Regions from separate parts of the Laceyella putida genome, predicted to be linked through region 3. Evidence: riboswitches for the same ligand, from Rfam matches in the RefSeq annotation. Region 3 holds a riboswitch; each other region holds the start of a gene.
The links. A riboswitch is a leader RNA that binds a small molecule or an ion and turns the genes downstream of it on or off. The one in region 3 is predicted to bind S-adenosylmethionine.

Region 1: linked by a shared signal. The riboswitch ahead of ACFQNG_RS02445 (methionine ABC transporter ATP-binding protein) and the one ahead of ACFQNG_RS08460 (homoserine dehydrogenase) in region 3 are both predicted to bind S-adenosylmethionine.
Region 2: linked by a shared signal. The riboswitch ahead of ACFQNG_RS12740 (sugar ABC transporter substrate-binding protein) and the one ahead of ACFQNG_RS08460 (homoserine dehydrogenase) in region 3 are both predicted to bind S-adenosylmethionine.
Region 4: linked by a shared signal. The riboswitch ahead of mtnK (S-methyl-5-thioribose kinase) and the one ahead of ACFQNG_RS08460 (homoserine dehydrogenase) in region 3 are both predicted to bind S-adenosylmethionine.

What each region holds. Positions count from the first base shown of each region.
Region 1 is NZ_JBHTBW010000006.1:150,530-154,996, reverse strand. It holds gene ACFQNG_RS02455 (SDR family oxidoreductase) at 267-1,205, shown strand; gene ACFQNG_RS02450 (sugar transferase) at 1,428-2,069, shown strand; SAM riboswitch class I at 2,637-2,746, shown strand; gene ACFQNG_RS02445 (methionine ABC transporter ATP-binding protein) at 2,837-3,796, shown strand; gene ACFQNG_RS02440 (methionine ABC transporter permease) at 3,790-4,446, shown strand.
Region 2 is NZ_JBHTBW010000041.1:1,674-6,140, reverse strand. It holds gene ACFQNG_RS12745 (peptide ABC transporter substrate-binding protein) at 1-1,205, opposite strand, end outside; SAM riboswitch class I at 1,721-1,877, shown strand; gene ACFQNG_RS12740 (sugar ABC transporter substrate-binding protein) at 2,013-3,140, shown strand; gene ACFQNG_RS12735 (sugar ABC transporter ATP-binding protein) at 3,137-4,467, shown strand, end outside.
Region 3 is NZ_JBHTBW010000021.1:5,995-10,461, reverse strand. It holds gene rlmD (23S rRNA (uracil(1939)-C(5))-methyltransferase RlmD) at 1-924, opposite strand, end outside; gene ACFQNG_RS08460 (homoserine dehydrogenase) at 1,106-2,422, opposite strand; SAM riboswitch class I at 2,506-2,619, opposite strand; gene ACFQNG_RS08455 (fumarylacetoacetate hydrolase family protein) at 2,709-3,716, opposite strand; gene ACFQNG_RS08450 (MGDG synthase family glycosyltransferase) at 3,821-4,467, opposite strand, start outside.
Region 4 is NZ_JBHTBW010000015.1:101,564-106,030, forward strand. It holds gene ACFQNG_RS05900 (pyridoxal phosphate-dependent aminotransferase) at 1-578, opposite strand, end outside; gene ACFQNG_RS05905 (carbon-nitrogen family hydrolase) at 685-1,467, shown strand; SAM riboswitch class I at 1,569-1,732, shown strand; gene mtnK (S-methyl-5-thioribose kinase) at 1,803-3,023, shown strand; gene mtnA (S-methyl-5-thioribose-1-phosphate isomerase) at 3,016-4,065, shown strand; gene ACFQNG_RS05920 (TatD family hydrolase) at 4,263-4,467, opposite strand, start outside.

The DNA.
Region 1 (4,467 bases), on a different contig from region 3:
GCGAAAGGGAAAAAGGTTTTGGAGCTTCAATCTCTTCTCAGTTGCTTAAAAATCGATTTGAAATGGCTTCCAGAAGAACCAGACCTACATAGAGTCTATTCAGGATAGCCCTAGAGGAGGAAGATTTTTGCCGGTACCCTGTGGGTGAAAGCTTCGTTACTGGGAGCTATTTCCTACTGAGGCGACCATGGAACGCAGACTCAAAAAATCGACTCCAGGGCCACTTTGTCAGCAAACTTAGTCTACTCAAGAGAGGGGTCCATCCGATGAAAGTGTTAGTGACAGGGGGAGCTGGATTTATCGGCTCTCATATCGTTGATCAGTTGATTGCGCGTGGCGATCAAGTTGTGATTGTGGATAATCTTTCTTCCGGAAAAGAGAATCAAGTAAACGCAGAAGCCGTTTTTTATAACGTGGATATCACAAGCGCGGATTTGCATGCCGTATTGGAACAAGAGCGGCCGGAAGTCGTCATTCACCAAGCGGCCCAAATCCATGTGAATACATCTGTGGAAAATCCGGCCCTCGATGCCAAGATCAACATTTTGGGTTCCATCAATCTGCTGGAGGGGTGCCGCAAAGCGGGGGTGAAGAAGGTGGTTTACGCTTCATCGGCCGCGGTGTACGGAACGCCGGCTTATCTGCCCGTCGATGAAAAGCATCCGATTGGCCCATTGTCCGGTTACGGCATCTCCAAGTATACTGTGGAGCACTATCTGTCGGTTTATCATCATCTGTATGGGTTGAAATACACGATTTTGCGTTATGCCAACGTATATGGGTTGCGCCAGGATCCACGCGGCGAGGGGGGCGTGATCTCCATCTTTATCGATAAGGTGCTGAAGCGCGAGCCGCTCACCATCTTTGGCGATGGGGAACAAACGCGCGACTACATCTACGTGGAGGATATCGCGCGGGCCAACATCAACGCGATCGAGAAGGGGGACGGCGAAGTGCTGAATGTGGGAACGGGCGTAAGCACTTCGCTCAATGAAGTGATTCGCCTCTTTGATGACATATCCGGAGTGAAACATGAGGTGAATTATGGTCCAGACCGGGCGGGCGATATTAAGCACAGTTACTTCAACAACGAAAAAGTGTGCCGTGTGCTCGCTTGGGAACCAAAGGTAAGTTTGGCGGAAGGATTACGCAAAACCTACGAATATTACCAAGATGAATATCGTAAAATGGACAAAGAACAGTAAACAATAAGGAAGAAGCCGCAATACCCCATGCATAAAAATGAGGCCGCGGGGATCTCATTTTTCACAATTCGGCTATTGTCAATGCAGAAAGATTACAGTATACTTGGTTACAGTAATCGGTTTGAAACATTGCTGTAATGTTACTGTCATTTTTGTAAAGTTAGTTGATAGCTGAAAAATAATTGTGATTTCGATACCATATACAGCAGGAGTGGATTGCGGATGAGTTCAAAAATGGCCTACGAGAGCAATTCGCGCGCATTCTCTGGAAAAGCTCAAACAACCTCTTTCTATTTGGTGTTTAAGCGTGCATTTGAAATTCTTTTCTCCATCGGGTTGTTGCTCTTTACCCTACCAGTGCTGATCTTGACGGCAATTGCGATCAAATTGGAATCGCCGGGTCCAATCTTCTATAAACAGGAGCGGGTTGGCTTAAACGGCAAAACGTTTAACATCATCAAGTTGCGTTCGATGCGCACCGATGCAGAAAAAAATGGACCGCAGTGGGCAGCCAAAAATGATCCGCGCGTGACTCGCGTAGGTCAGTTTATCCGCAAAACCCGGATTGATGAACTGCCGCAGTTGATCAATATCCTGCGCGGAGACATGAGCCTGATTGGCCCGCGTCCGGAACGTCCGATGTTCACCGAGCAATTTGACAAGGAGATTCCCGGATTCAAAAAGCGCCTGATGGTGAAACCCGGGTTGACCGGTTGGGCGCAAGTGAACGGCGGTTATGAAGCAACCCCTGCTGAGAAGTTGGAACTGGACATGGAATATATCAGAAATCAATCGTTTAAGATGGATTTGCAGATTCTGTTTAAAACGGTTTGGATCGTGATTTCCGGAAATGGAGCTCGCTAATGCAGAAACGGGTGGCCTTTGCTTTTCGACGGCAAAAGTCACCCGTTTTTTATACAAATGAGCTTATCGCTCCCAAAGTCAGCTCAGATTCCATTGCGATTAGGTGCACCAACGACGTGGTTTCATTAGAAAATCAGCTTAAGGGCGAAGTAAAAGAGAAGCCACAACGGGACACTTAAACATGAAGCGTTTAACACTCCGATCCAAAACGATTTTCCGACAACCGTGTATTCCATGTTGGGCACCTCCATCGGTTCAAATTGAGGATGTATCCTTATTATACGCCAGCGCCAGGGGTTTTAGTGGGAAGTGATCGTTTTGTTATCTAAATGTAATCTCGTGGTAAAAATGTGATAAATATGTGAAGCGAAGGGGGTGGTTTGTAACAAAGGTGACCGTTACTGCTCTCCAAAGCAGGGTACCGATGGTCGCAAACCCGCCAAGCCATGCCATCGGCACTTTTAAAATATACCAATTGTAAATATTTATTGACATAGTTGGTTTTTATATGTTAATTTATATCTCGATAGTTGTTTTGAAATGTTATTAACTGAATAAAGCAACATTCTCTTATCGAGAGAGGGGTAGGGAACAGGCCCGATGAACCCTCGGCAACCATCTGATCTGACAACAGAAAGGTGCCAAGTCCTGCAGAGATTCGTTCTGGCAGATGAGAGAAAGGTGTGTCCGATAAAGACGTATCCCTTCTTAGCCATCTTCAGAGCCGAAGGGATTTTTTATTTCTCTAAAAAAGGTGGTGAATCCCGATGATTCAGATTGAAAAGGTAAGCAAAACATATCCGGCGCGTGACAAGGGCCCGGCCGTGACGGCACTGGATGGTGTGACACTGACGGTTGACCGGGGCGACATCTTCGGCATTGTTGGATATAGCGGAGCTGGTAAATCGACACTGCTGCGTTTGATCAATGGGCTGGAATCACCGACAACCGGCAAGGTCGTGGTGGATGGGAAGGAAATTTCCAATCTGGCGGAAAGGGAATTGCGCAAGGCGAGGTTGAAGATCGGCATGATTTTTCAACATTTTCATTTGCTCTGGTCGCGGACGGTACGGGAAAATGTGGCGTTTCCGCTGGAGATTGCCGGGGTGCCAAAAGAAGAGATTCGCCAGCGTGTGGACGAGCTGTTGCAAAGAGTGGGATTGGCCGAACGGGCCGAGGCATATCCGTCCCAGTTGAGCGGGGGGCAAAAGCAACGGGTCGGGATCGCCCGGGCTTTAGCCAATCAACCCGATATCCTGTTGTGCGATGAAGCCACATCGGCACTCGATCCGGAGACGACCGCTTCCATCTTGCAGTTGCTGAAGGAAATCCATCGCGAGATGGGGATTACCCTGGTGTTGATTACACACGAGATGAGTGTGGTGCGCCAGATTTGCAATAAGATGGCGGTAATGGAAAATGGCCAAGTGGTGGAATCGGGAACGGTTGAGGCCATCTTTAGCCAACCGAAGCATTCGCTGACAAAAAAGTTTGTTCAAGAGCTGTTTGCGGAGACGGATGATGCGTCAGGCGAGATCATTGAGCTAAATCCGAGTGAAGTGGTCAAGTTGGGGAAACTGGCCAGAGAGCAAGGGATTCACTTTAGCATCATCAGTGGAGCGATTACAGGGGCTCAGGATGACCGTGTGCGCGTCAAAGTGGTCGGCACGGCGGAACAGGTTCAAGCTGTGCGAAACCAGCTCAGTGGAGGTGAGGCCCCATGTTGACCAGCATCGATTGGAATCAAGTGTGGCAAGCAACCGGTGAAACGCTATACATGGTGGGCATATCCACACTATTTACGGCACTCTTGGGCATCCCGCTCGGCGTGTTGCTCACCATCACGGACCGGGGTTATTTTTGGGAAAGTGTTTGGGTGCAACGAATTTTGGGAACGATTGTGAACATATTCCGCGCGGTACCGTTTATTGTCCTCGTACTCTTCTTATTCCCGGTCGCGGAATTCTTGGTGGGCACCACGCTTGGGCCTACCGCGGCAACCGTTCCTTTGATTGCCGGCGCGGCACCTTTTTACGCCAGGATGGTGGAGACCGCCTTGCGCGAGATTGACCGTGGGGTGATTGAAGCGGCCCAGGCGATGGGAGCTTCCCGCTTCAACATTGTATGGAAAGTATTGTTGCCGGAAGCGTTGCCGGCCATTGTCTCCGGTTTGACGGTAACCTGCGTGTCCCTGATCAGTTTTTCGGCGATGGCCGGGATCGTGGGCGGCGGCGGATTGGGTGACGCGGCCTTCCGCTACGGTTTCCAATCGTTTAACGATGGGATGTTGTATGTGTGTGGTTTGGTGCTGATCGTCATGGTGCAGATCATCCAAATGCTTGGCGATTGGTTGGTCCGTCGGTTAGACAAACGATAAAGGGCATTGGAAAGGGATTTA
Region 2 (4,467 bases), on a different contig from region 3:
TCTTTGATGGAAATGGCCACATTGCTCCGCTGATCGTTAAAACAAAGCATGACAATGGAATCCGGCGGGCGGGACAAGCCCAATTCCTTCAAGCCTTTATTGAAATACGCCTGGGCCAAGGCCGTATCGTGCTTGACAATCTCCCCGCCGGCAAGCTTGCGGAAAGATTGGGCCCCTTCTGTCATGGCGGGCGGAATCAACGCCCCTGCCGGTTTGGATCCATCTTTCAATACGGTTTCCACGATTTCGTTGCGGTCGACCGCCAAGCTGATCGCGCGCCGGATATTCGCATTCTTGAAAAATGATTTGGTTTCGTTCATCAGCAAATATTGGGAAGAAGCCAATTCCAGGTTAGTATAATCCTTGGTTTGCTTATAGGCGTAAACAAACTCGGAATCGATTTTGGTCGTGTCAGCCTCTCCGGCATTGTACAGATTGATCCTTTTGGACGTTTCCGCCTGGACGACCACGTCAACCTGTTGAAGCTGAACGGTATCCCGGTCCCAATAGGTTTCATTTTTGACCAAAGTCACTTGTGTCGGCGTGATGGATTGGATGATGAACGGACCGTTATAAACCATTTTGTCCGGGGTTTTTGTGTACTCATCCTTATACTTTTCCACAATGTCTTTTCGTAGCGGAAAATAGGTGGATTGCGTGGTCAAGCTCAAAAAGTGGTGTTCCGGTTGTTTCAACCGCACCTCCAGCGTTTTTTCATCAAGCGCCTTCACTTTCACTTGACTTGCCGATCCGGTGCCTTTGTTGTATTCCTCCGCACCGGCGATGGGATAAAGAATATAGGCGTACTCCGATTTGGTTTTCGGGTCTAACGCCCGCTTCCAGGCGTATTCAAAATCATGCGCCGTCACCGGCTCTTCGTCACTCCATTCAGCGTCATCACGCAATTTGAACGTGTACGTTTTTTTGTCCGGGCTGATCTTCACCTCTTCGGCCATTCCGTTGACGAGGCGATTGTTCGGTCCCAGTCGCATCAATCCTTCATTCACGTTGTACAAGACGTTCCAAGAAACGATATCCACATACTTGGCGCTGTCCAAGCTGGAAATCTGATTGCTTTCAGTAATGCGCAATATTTTGTTTTCGGAAGGGCCCTCTTGGGAATCGATCCACGGAATGCTACAGGAAGTTAATAAAGACATGGCCAACATGACAACAAAGATGGTTAAAAAGCCCTTTATCCGCATGATTTCCTCCTTCGAAACAAAGTGAATAATTATACCGATAAATGAATATATTTGATTTTATTCATTCAACACAATAAAGTAAAGTAATTTTGTTATACCAATTTATGATAAAAACATGGATAATTAAGTATTTATTAATAAAATGAAAATAATATTAACAAATCAAGTAAGATCATTCCTGACAAACGGGGACCTGCCCATAATCAAGCGGTCCCCAAAAACAAACAGCCTATCTTCATAACGATCACGTTATAAGAATATAGGCTTTTTTCATTTTCTCCCTCCCCTCGGAGCAGGCCATAGGGAAAGTCTCCGCGTTGGGTAAAGACGGGGGCCGCCGCGCCAAGTCGGCAACCAGTGAAGTGATGGTTGGACGAACAGGAACCTTTTCCTTGTCACGGGAACAGGCAAAGGTCATTGACATTTTAATTTGCAGGCATTATCATTTCACTAATAAATAATATCCGTTATTATTTATCGGATTAATTGATTTAAACAATTGCATACGTTGAAGTCTCTTATTGCGAGAAGGTGGAGGGAATGGCCCGATGAAGCCCAGCAACCGACTGTAATACCATTGTGAAATGGGGCACTCCGTAAGGGGCCGCGGTGAACAGCCGCGCAAGGCACGGTGCTAAATCCTGCAAAAACGTTTGTTTTGCGAGATAAGAGGCAAGGAAATCGTGTTCCGAGCCTCTGATTGAAGGGGCTCTTTTTTATGCCAACCTCCCCCTCATGCGCAATAAAAAGAACATCATTCATTTTCCCATCATTCAGTAAATGGGAAAAAAAGGAGGAGGATTTTTCATGAATAGTTTCAAGTCATTTTTGATCATTCTGATGACGGCTGCGCTCCTGGTGGCCGGCTGCGCCAATGAGCAAGATCGCGTCGCCCGGCAAAAAAACAACCATCCTGCGGGACAGATAAAGTCGACATCCCCTGCGGCCGCCTCTGGCGAGATTCCTAACAAGGTTAACAAGCCGTTAAAGATCGCGGCCATCACTCAATTATCCATCGGCACGTTTTCTTCGCAATATATAGCGGGTGTCACCGAACAAGTCAAGGCGTTCGGCGGAGAAGTACAAGTATATAACGCCGACAATGACCTGTCGAAAATGGCCTCATATGTTGACACCGCCGTAAACCAGAAAGTGGATGGCATCCTCTTGGACCATGGCCGAGCAGACGCGTTGGCGCCCAGTGTAAAAAAAGCGGTGGCCGCCGGAATTCCGGTTGTTTCCTTTGACAGTGATCTGGACATTCCGGGCGTCACCGTGATCGACCAAGATGATTACAGCCTAGCTTGGAACTCCCTGCGCACCATGACCCAAGATTTAAACGGAAAAGGAGAGATCGTGTATATCTGGGTGGGGGGTTTTGCACCGATGGAACGCCGCAATGTGATCTATGAAGCTTTTCAAAAACGGTATCCCCATATCAAGGAAGTGGCCCGTTTCGGAAACGCCAGTTCCAACACGGCCCTGGACACGCAATCTCAAATGGAGGCAATTTTAAAAAAATACCCCAACAAAGGGGATATTGACGCGGTGTTTGCGCCTTGGGACGAGTTTGCCAAAGGGGCGACCCGCGCCATTCAACAAGCGGGGCGAACGGAAATCAAGGTATACGGCATTGATCTCAGCGACGAAGATTTGCAATTCATGCAAAGTCTCAACAGCCCTTGGGTGGCCACCGCCGCGACGGACCCAGCAGAAGTGGGTCGGCTTCAGGTTCGATTCCTTTACCAAAAAATCGCCGGTGAATCGACACCGCAAGTGTACAGCATCCAACCCCATTTGGTGGAAAAAAGATGGTTGCCCACCGATCGGAAAGTTTCCATGAAGGATATTGGCAAGGTGATAAACGGATGGGGGCAATCCGATGCCGGAACTTCCCCATGGATGAAAAAATTGACAGAGGCGAATAAAAAATGACGGCATTAACATTAAAGCAAATCTCCAAATCATTTCATAACCATCCCGTCTTGCACCAAGTGGACTTCTCGGTTCAACCCGGGGAAGTCCACGCCCTCATCGGGGTTAACGGGGCCGGGAAAAGCACGTTGGTGAAGATCCTGTCAGGCGACATTCAAAAAGATCACGGATCGATTCGATTGGGTGAGCGTGACCTGGACATCCGCTCACCCATGGACGCCAAGCGGGAAGGGATCAGCATCGTGGTGCAGGAGGTGGACACCGCTCTCATCCCCACCCTTTCCGTGGCCGAAAATGTAACGATCGACGAATGCCTGCACGGCCCTTCCTTCTTTTCTTGGAAAAAGAGAAAACAAACGGCCCGAACACTCCTTTCGGAAGTGGGCATCCATTTGGCTGTGGACAAATTAGTCTCATCCTGCACCTTGGCCGAAAAGCAGATGATTCTGATCGCCCGGGCGATTGCCGGTCAGGTCAAGTTCCTGATATTGGACGAACCGACGGCGCCTTTGAGTGAAGTGGAAACAGCCACACTCTTTCAAGTCATCCGCCGACTGACGGACCGCGGTGTCGGCATCGTCTACATTTCCCACCGCTTAAACGAAATCAAAACCATTTCCGATCGGTTGACCATCCTGCGCGACGGCAAGGTCATCACGACCCAAAACACGAGCGAAATGGAACACGAAGAGATGATTCGCGCAATGCTCGGCAAAACGTTCTCTCCTTCCTCCGCCACGCCACACAAAAAGTTGGGCAAACCCTTAGCGGAAATCAACCAATTTCATGTTCACTCAACCGGCCAAACGCTCTCTCTCACTGTCTATGAAGGGGAAATCGTGGGCATTGCGGGACTGGTTGGAGCAGGCAAAACAGAAACGGCCCGCGCTTTGTTTGGGGCGGACCCCCATGACGGGACGTGGACGATCAAGGGAACCTCCCACCCGATTCAAAATCCGCAACAAGCGATTCGGGCGGGCATCTGTTTGATTCCCGAAGAACGGAGAAAAGAAGGCGTTTTGGTTGATTTCCCCGTCGTACAAAATTTGACACTTCCCAGCATCCGAAAACTTTCTCCCAAGGGTTGGATTAACCGGCGGAAAGAAATCTTGTTCGCTGAAGGGTTGATTGAGCGCTTGGGCATAAAAACCCCCTCCCCCTTCCATTCGGTGCGGCGGCTAAGCGGAGGAAATCAACAGAAAGTATCCATTGGCAAATGGCTGGACACCCACAGCCACTTGGTTATTTTTGATGAACCCACCAAAGGCATCGATATCGGGGCCAAGGAAGACGTCTTTCAACTGATCCGCGAACTGGCCCGCCAAGG
Region 3 (4,467 bases):
CTTGACGGTCTCGTATAGTTTGATCGTCTGGATGGGATTCAATTGAAAGAACGCACGGGCCGATAACAGATAAGTCAACTCGCCCAATCGTTCAGTCAACTTTTCCTGGCCCCATAAGAGCCGGCTTTCCGTGCCAAACACGAGAGACGTTTTCGCCGGATTGTAGTTTAACACCACACTTTTCACTTGAGGCAGTCGTTTCGTCACTTCCCGCACAAAGGCTTCTTCCTCAGGAAATGTTTTCGTCCGCGTGACAAGCACTAATTGCACCTCTTCCATGGCAAAAGCAATCCGTCCCACTAGATGCCTTAACGTGCCCCGATGTTTCCGCTCGTCGTAAATGTCTATTCCCAACTCTTCCACAATCCGTCTCGCTTCACTTAACGTTTGGTTAAGGAGGGGATGTTGGACCATGCATTCACTCACATCCACCAAGCGGTGAGAAGCGGCGGAAAACATCCCCATGGCCACTTGGGTGCCAATCTGCCGCAATGGGAGTTGCGCCTTGTTGCGGTAGGACCACGGCTCATCCATCGTAATCGTCTCCCTGATCGGCAGGTCCCTCAAGCCGGCGTATCGGGCAAAGCTCTCCGCGACCAACTCCCGTTTTAAGCGTTTCTGCATCCGCCGGTCAATATGTTGCAATTGGCACCCGCCACACTCCCGATACACCGGACAGGGCGGTTCCACCCGATAAGCCGATTTTTTCTTTACCTTTAACAGTTTGGCTTTGGCAAACTTGGTTTCCACCTGCGTTACCCGAGCCACAACCGTTTCACCCGGCACCGCGCCTTCCACAAAGACCACTTGCTTTTGATAGTGACCCATGCCTTCCCCATTGATGCCAATCCGGCGGATCGGGACTTCGATCACCTCTCCCCGTTTCAGGCGAATCTGTTTTCCTTGTTTGGTCGACTTGTTCATCCAACGTTTTCCTTTCCTTCTGATAGGTCCACTAAATCTATTGTACCCGAAATAATTTTTAAGCGCAGGAAAAAGGAATGTTCATTGGTAATATGGTGTTACCATCCTGACAGATGGAATCATCCCACACAGTCGTCCCTAAAAAAGACGGCCACCCAAGGCGCCGCCTTTTTGCTAACACTTATTTCACCCCAGCCGCCGCCTTCGCGAACGGAACCACATCTGCGGCGAAAAGCGCTTCGCCACCCAGCACAGGGCGATTGATCACTCGCGTCGTCTGCCAGCCCAACTCTTTAAACAGCTCGCTTTCTCCATCTTTCTCCAACCCCCTGGCGATAAAAGCCAACCAAGTGGTCTCTTCCTCCCGCTTCGTTTCCCATGCGTATACGGCCACGCCGGCCTTCTTCAAACGTTCGATCGCTTTGGTCGCCGACCCCTGAAGCGAAGAAATCTCCAAGAAATGAAAGCGGAGGCCGCCTTCGCTCGCCCCATCCAACAATGGACATCGCACAGCCTTGGTTAAGGATTGTCCCGACACCCGCCCCAAATTGCACAAGTCTTCCACCACGGCACTGGCTGTTGGCTTCTCACCGGCCCCTTGTCCAATCAAAGTCAGGTCTTGGATAAAGTCCCCTTCAACGTGGACCGCATTGTACACATCATTCACGCTCGCCAATGGATGGTTGAGCGGGAGCAAGGTCGGATAAACGCAACACGCTACGGGGCCATTCTCGCCAAATTGCTCAGCGGAAGCGAGCAACTTGATCGCAAATCCCAGCTGATGGGCAAGGGATAATTCGACAGGGGTCACATCCGTGATGCCTTGCCGCTGAATTTCATCCACAGTCACGCACACATCAAAAGAGAGTCGGGACAAGATGGACAACTTATGGGCGGCATCGATTCCCTCCACATCTGCCGTCGGGTCCGCTTCGGCATACCCTTTTTGTTGCGCTTCCGATAATACGTCCTCATAAGTACGACCTTCTTCCTTCATCTTAGTTAAAATAAAGTTGGTCGTTCCATTTAAAATGCCTGAAACCTTGTAAATGCGATTGGCTTTCAAGAAATGGGAAACGGTGCCGATGATCGGAATGCCTCCGCCCACACTGGCTTCATACGACAATTGCACCCCATGCCGCTTCGCCCATTCCCGCAATTCTTCTCCATGGCGAGCCAATAGCTCCTTATTGGCGGAAACAATATGGCACCCTTTTTCCATCGCTTGTCGCAAATAGGTACGGGTTGGCTCCACTCCACCCATCACTTCGATGACCACATCAATCTCACGCGCCAATACATCTTCAAAACGAGACGTCAACAAAGCTTGTACCCCTTCAAGCTGCCGGTCTTTATGGATGTTGCGCACCAAAATCGCCTCAACCGTTACCAACATTCCTGTACGCCTAGCGATCACGTCCTGATTGCTCTGGATCATCTTCCATACTCCAGTCCCTACCGTTCCCAAGCCAAGTAGAGCCACTCGTACCTGTTTCATCCCAATCCCTCCAAATAGGTAATAAATATAAAAAACCCTCTTCTGGATAAGAAGAGGGTTTTTACACGCGGCCAAAACCATTCCCCTTATCTCTCAGTGCCTTCAACATGCACTGCAGGATTTGGCACCTTCCGGTAAATACACACCGAGGTTGCCGGGCTTCATCGGGCCAGTCCCTCCGCCGCTCTTGATAAGAAAAGAAAAACTGTTAATATCAATTTTCCGATATTTTAATACATTATGGTCCAATATAGGAATATTGTCAACATTGAAATGAGACAACTTCCTATATGATCCGATTGCGCAATATGCCCAACCGTTCTATCTCCAGTTCCACCACATCGCCCGGCTGCAGATAAGGATGGATCTCCTCGCCCAATTCCAACAGGCAACCCGTGCCAACCGTTCCCGACCCGATGACATCCCCGGGGACCAGTTCGCACTCCGCCGAAGCCCGTTCAATCATTTGCGCAAAGGTCCAATGCAAATCCTTCACATTCCCCCGGGAAAGCTCTTTTCCGTTGACACGCGCGCTCATTGACAGTGCCCAGTGTTCACCTTCGCGACAATCCTCCAACTCATCCGTTGTCACCAAATAGGGGCCCAGTGATGTGGCAAAGTCTTTTCCTTTCGCCGGTCCGAGGCCGACCGCCATTTCTTGCCGTTGCACATCCCGCGCACTCCAATCATTCATGATCATGAACCCTGCGATATGGGAAAGCGCCTCGCTCCGGGCGATGTTTTTGCCTTTTTTGCCGATGACGCAGGCGATTTCCAATTCATAATCCAATTGTTCGGTATAAGCCGGTTTTTTTAGGGACATCTCCGTTCCAACCACGGCCCGATGGTTGGAAAAATAAAAAACGGGAATCTCATACCATTCGGGCACCATCTTCAACCCCCGCTTTTGGCGGCAGGTCAAAACATGGGCCTCAAACGCGTAAAAATCGCGCAAACTGGTCGGCAACGGAAGGGGCGAAAACAGATCCACCTCTTTTAAACTTAAGGCAACCGGTTCCCCTTCCACCTTCAAATTCAACCAATCTCTCTGCCCCAAAGCGGAATCCAACTGCTGCAAAAAGTGGCGCTCCGATTCACTCCGCTCCAGATAGGTGAGCATATCCGTGGCGAGACGGTAAGGAAAGACGAGGTTTTGCTTCATCTCCAAATACGACTGGGCCAACCCGACGTCGATCACATGGCCGTCCCGCACCCAACCCAAACGCGCCAACACTCCATCCTGTGCCTGAATATTGAGTTCATCCGCTTTAACCATATAGGTAACCAACTTCATCCGCATTTCCCTCCTTCCATTTACAATATTCCAAGGTCGCTCCATTTAGCAAGCGGTTTCACCCCGCCCATGCGTTGCCGGAGCAAAAAGAAAAACAGACTTCGTCACAAAGTCTGTAAAATGGAGGTTTTCGCTTTTAATGTCTCTCTAACGATTTGTTTGCTGGCATCCACCGACATCAACGACTCAAACCGCTCTTTCATCCGCCCCACTTGGATCGGCGAATCGAACAGTTTGGCCACTTGCAAGCGGATGGTGGATGGACGCGTAATCATGGCCACCCGGTGATGCAGGAGATACTGTTGATTCGCTTCTTCCTGCCCTGGGAAGGCCTCAAACAACAGCATGGGCAACCGTTTGGATATCGCTTCGCTAATCGTCAATCCGCCCGGTTTGGTAACCAATAGATCCGCCGCGGACATCCATAAGGGGATATCGGTTCGAAACCCTTCAATCCGTATATGCGGCGCGGTAAACTGCCGGGTCAACCGTTCATGCAGCGTCCGATTCTTGCCCGCCAAAACGACAAACTGCAGATGGGTTAAGCTTTGCAACTCATTCACAATCTGCTCTAATGGACCTAGACCGGTACCTCCGCCCATTATGAGAACCACCGGACGATGGGAAGACAACCCCAACCGACGGCAGGCCTCTTGTTTGGAGACATACTCATAAAAAGACGGATGAACCGGAATTCCCGTTTCAACCAAAGTGAGTCCCGTTTTCCACTGAATCCGCTCAAATTGATCCT
Region 4 (4,467 bases), on a different contig from region 3:
ACCTGGACAAAGAAGTCCGCATCGGCGACGGCGCCGGTCGGGTTGTTGGGATAATTGAGAAACATTAATTTCGCTTTGTCCCATGTCTCGGCGTCGATTGCGTCCAAATCCGGTAAAAACCGGTTTTCCGCCAATAACGGCATCAAGGCCATCTCCGCATCGGCCATGGCGATCCCTGACCAGTAGTCAGGATACCCAGGGTCGGGCACCAGCGCGACATCGCCCGGATTGAGGTAGCACTGAGCAATCTCAACCAATCCGACTTTGCCGCCAAACAGTACCGCTACTTCCGTCCGGGGATTGAGTTCCACCCCATATTCCCGCTTGTAAAACTGGGCGACCGCCTCTTTGAGGAAATCATGCCCGCGAAACGGCGAATATCGATGGTGTTGGGGTTCATCCGCAGCTTGTTTTAACGCCTCTACTATATGCGAAGGAGTGGGCAAATCCGGATTCCCTTGGCCTAAATTGATCACATCATGTCCTTGCGCCTGCAACCGGCCCACCTTGGCGACCAATCGGGCGAAAAACTGTTCAGGAAGGCGATTCAGCGCTTCCGCGCGTTGAAACCTTTTCAAGATTCCTCACATCCACTCTCTCGTAAATGTTCTTGAAATTCTAATGGTTTATGTTATATCGTTGAGGAGAATCTGTCAAAGTCTTTTTTGGGAGGATGTTTCTCCTATGCGATTAAAATGCGCTGTGATTCAAATGGATATCGCCTTCGGGCAACCGGAAAGCAATATGGCCATGGTCGAACGGAAAATTGCCGACGCGGCCACGAATAATCCAGATGTAATTGTCCTGCCAGAATTATGGACCACGGGCTACGACTTGCCGCGCCTGGATGAGATCGCCGATTCCGACGCGGCAACAGTGAAAGCCTTCATGGCAAAGCTAGCCCGACAATACGGCGTCCATATCATCGCCGGTTCGGTCGCCGAGCGGAATGCCGCCGGCACATGGAATACGTTGCTCGCCTTTAACAGCCATGGTGAGCAAGTGGGCGAATACCGGAAGGTGCACCTTTTTCGCCTGATGGACGAGGAGAAATACCTCCAGCCCGGGGAACGCATGGGTTCCTTTGAGCTGGCTGGCATCCCTTGCGCTGGGGTCATCTGCTACGATATCCGTTTCCCCGAATGGATCAGGAAACATGTTGTCGCCGGTGCGCACGTGTTGTTCGTCGTCGCGGAATGGCCGATGCCGCGACTCTCCCACTGGCGTAATCTGCTCATCACCAGGGCCATCGAAAATCAATGCTATGTCGTCGCATGCAACCGGGTGGGCAGCGATCCCAACAACACCTTTGCCGGCCACTCGCTCATCGTCGATCCCTGGGGGGAGATCGTGGTTGAAGCGGGGGCGGACGAACAAACCTTGTTTGCGGAGATCGACCTGGATCAAGTGACCCACATCCGCAAACAAATCCCCATCTTCACGGATCGTCGTCCGGATTTGTATTAAGCCGAACCACCACAGGCAATCAATTTATTCTGTTGACAATCTTCTACACAAAAGTGTATTATTCCATTAACAATCTTAAGACAACGGCATATGGAAGTAGTCTCTTATCCAGAGCAGGTGGAGGGAAATGGCCCGATGAAGCCCAGCAACCGACCGTAATACCATCGCGAGATGGGGCACCTCGTCAACACAAGAGGAGCCGTGGTGCAAACCACGCAAGGCACGGTGCTAATTCCAGCAAAACGATGATTTTGCGAGATAAGAGGTTTGGAGCGTATGATCCGAGCCTCTGACAGGAAGAGGCTCTTTTTATATGCCCTGAAGGAGGACTTCCAGTGAGCCTGCAAACAAAAAAACCGTATGAAGCATTGACAACGGAAACAGTGGTTCAAGTCGTTGCGCCATTAAATCACTTCGATGATGTGAACCAATTGGAGATAAAAGAAATCGGAGATGGGAACTTAAACTATGTCTTCCATCTGGTTGAACCCGCCACGGGCAAGTCGCTGATCGTCAAACAAGCCCTTCCTTATGCCAAAGTTGTTGGCGAAAGCTGGCCACTCACCTTGGACCGCGCGCGGATCGAGAGTGAGGCGCTCATCAAAGCGGGAGAATATGTCCCCGCACTCGTTCCCAAAGTGTATCATACAGACAGGCAATTGGCCTGCACGGTCATGGAAGATCTCTCCGACCATCTCATTCTGCGCAAAGGCTTGATCCAAGGGGAAGTCTACCCCAAGTTGGCGGAACACATCGCCACATTCCTCGCGCAAACCTTGTTTCATACCAGTGACTTTTTCCTTCATCCCTTTGTCAAAAAGGAGCAAGTGAAGGCGTTTATCAATCCTGAACTTTGCAAAATCACAGAAGACCTGGTATTTACAGACCCTTTCTTCAATCATGATACGAATGATTTCCCTGAAGAATTGAAATCCTCTGTCGAGAGACTGTGGAACGATCAAACGTTGAAGCGGGAAACGGCCAAGTTGAAGCATGCCTTCCTGACGCGCGCGGAAGCCTTGCTGCATGGGGACTTGCATACTGGCAGCATTTTCGTCACGACTGATTCAACCAAAGTGATTGACCCGGAATTCGCTTATTATGGTCCAATCGGCTTTGACATCGGGCAATTCTTCGCCAATCTCGCGCTCAGTTATCTCTCCCACTTCCATCACAGCAAAGACCAGCATAAACGGCAACAGTTCCAAGCGTATCTGCTCAATGTGATTGAAGATACCTGGACCCATTTCACCGAGCAGTTCAGCCAACTGTGGCACAGCAAAGGGCAAGAGGCCTACATGCAAGTGGCCGGGGTGGAAGAGGATTTCTTTGCCCAAGTGCTTGAAGATGCAATCGGGTTCGCAGGCTGTGAAGTGATCCGCCGAACGATCGGCTTGGCCCATGTCGCCGATCTCGATTCGATTGAAGACCAAGCATTGCAGTTGAAATTAAAGGAAAAAGCTCTCGCATTGGGAAGCACGCTGGTGAGAGAGCGCAAACAACTGACGAGGATTTCCCGGTTTCTGGAAACGATCAGGGGTGTCGCCCATGCTTAGATCGATCGAGTATAAAAAGGATCATGTGCTGATATTGGATCAGCAACTTCTGCCTCATGAAACGGCCTATGTGCGCTGCGCGACGACTGCCGAGGTGTGGGAATGCATTCGGGCGTTAAAGGTACGGGGAGCCCCCGCCATCGGCATGGCCGCCGCCTTTGCCCTCGCCGTCTGGGCCAATCGTTCTCGGCTTTCCACCTTGCCCGCCTTTTTGGAATCGCTTGAGCGGGAACGGGACTATCTCGCTTCATCCCGGCCCACCGCGGTTAATCTCTTTTGGGCATTGGATCGCGTCATGTCCAAAGCGACAACGGCAACCGGCGTGGAAGAAGCCAAACGCCTGATTGAAACGGAGGCGCTGGCCATTCAGGCGGAAGATGAAGCCGTCTGCAAAAGCATTGGTGAACACGCCTTATCCTTACTGGCGGACGGTGATGCCATCCTCACCATCTGCAATGCCGGAGCGATTGCCACCGCTCGCTATGGCACGGCTCTGGCCCCGCTCCATCTGGCAAAGGAACGCGGCATCGGCCTGTCCGCTTATGCCTGTGAAACACGCCCACTCCTGCAAGGGGGCCGCCTGACCACATGGGAATTGCAACAAGCGGGGGTGGACGTCACCTTGATCAGTGACAGCATGGCGGCCTATACGATGGCCACCAAAAAGATCGCCGCTGTCATCGTCGGTTGTGACCGTGTCGCGGCCAATGGGGATACCGCCAACAAAATCGGCACGTTTGGCTTGGCTGTTCTGGCAAAGGAATTCAATATTCCGTTCTATGTCGCCGCTCCGCTGTCGACGGTCGACTTGTCCACCGCCACGGGAGATGAGATCCCGATCGAAGAACGGGCTCCGGAAGAAATCACCCATTTCCAAGGCCAACCCATTGCCCCCGCGGGCACCAAGGTGTTCAACCCGGCCTTTGATGTGACACCACATCGCTATATCACCGCCATCATTACGGAAGCGGGAATTGTGCGGAACAACTATGCGGAGGCGCTATCTCGGTTGAAGCGAACAGAGCATGCCGCCGCACAATGAAACAAGAACCCCCGGCGCACCCACTCACCATTGGGCACGCCAGGGGGTCTTCTCGTTTCAAGCCGCTTGTTATCAAATAGGAGGAAGGAGAAGGTACTCGAAAAATATTATAAACCAATGATTCTATTTTTAGCAATAATCATTCATTTGTATGGAAGGTGAGCGAGAAAACGCACCCGCACCAGCCCTTCCGCCACTCACCCGATAAACCGCCATGTATTGTCGATGATCTGCTGCCTTAGTGATGAGGCCTCTTCCCCACGCAGTTTTGCCAACTCCCGCAGCGTTCGTTCGATCATCAGGGGATGGGTGCGTTGCCCTCTCCAAGGTCCTTCGTGCGGCCAGGGGCCATCCGTTTCCAACATGATGAGGTGACGGGGATAGGTTGCCGCTATTTTTCGG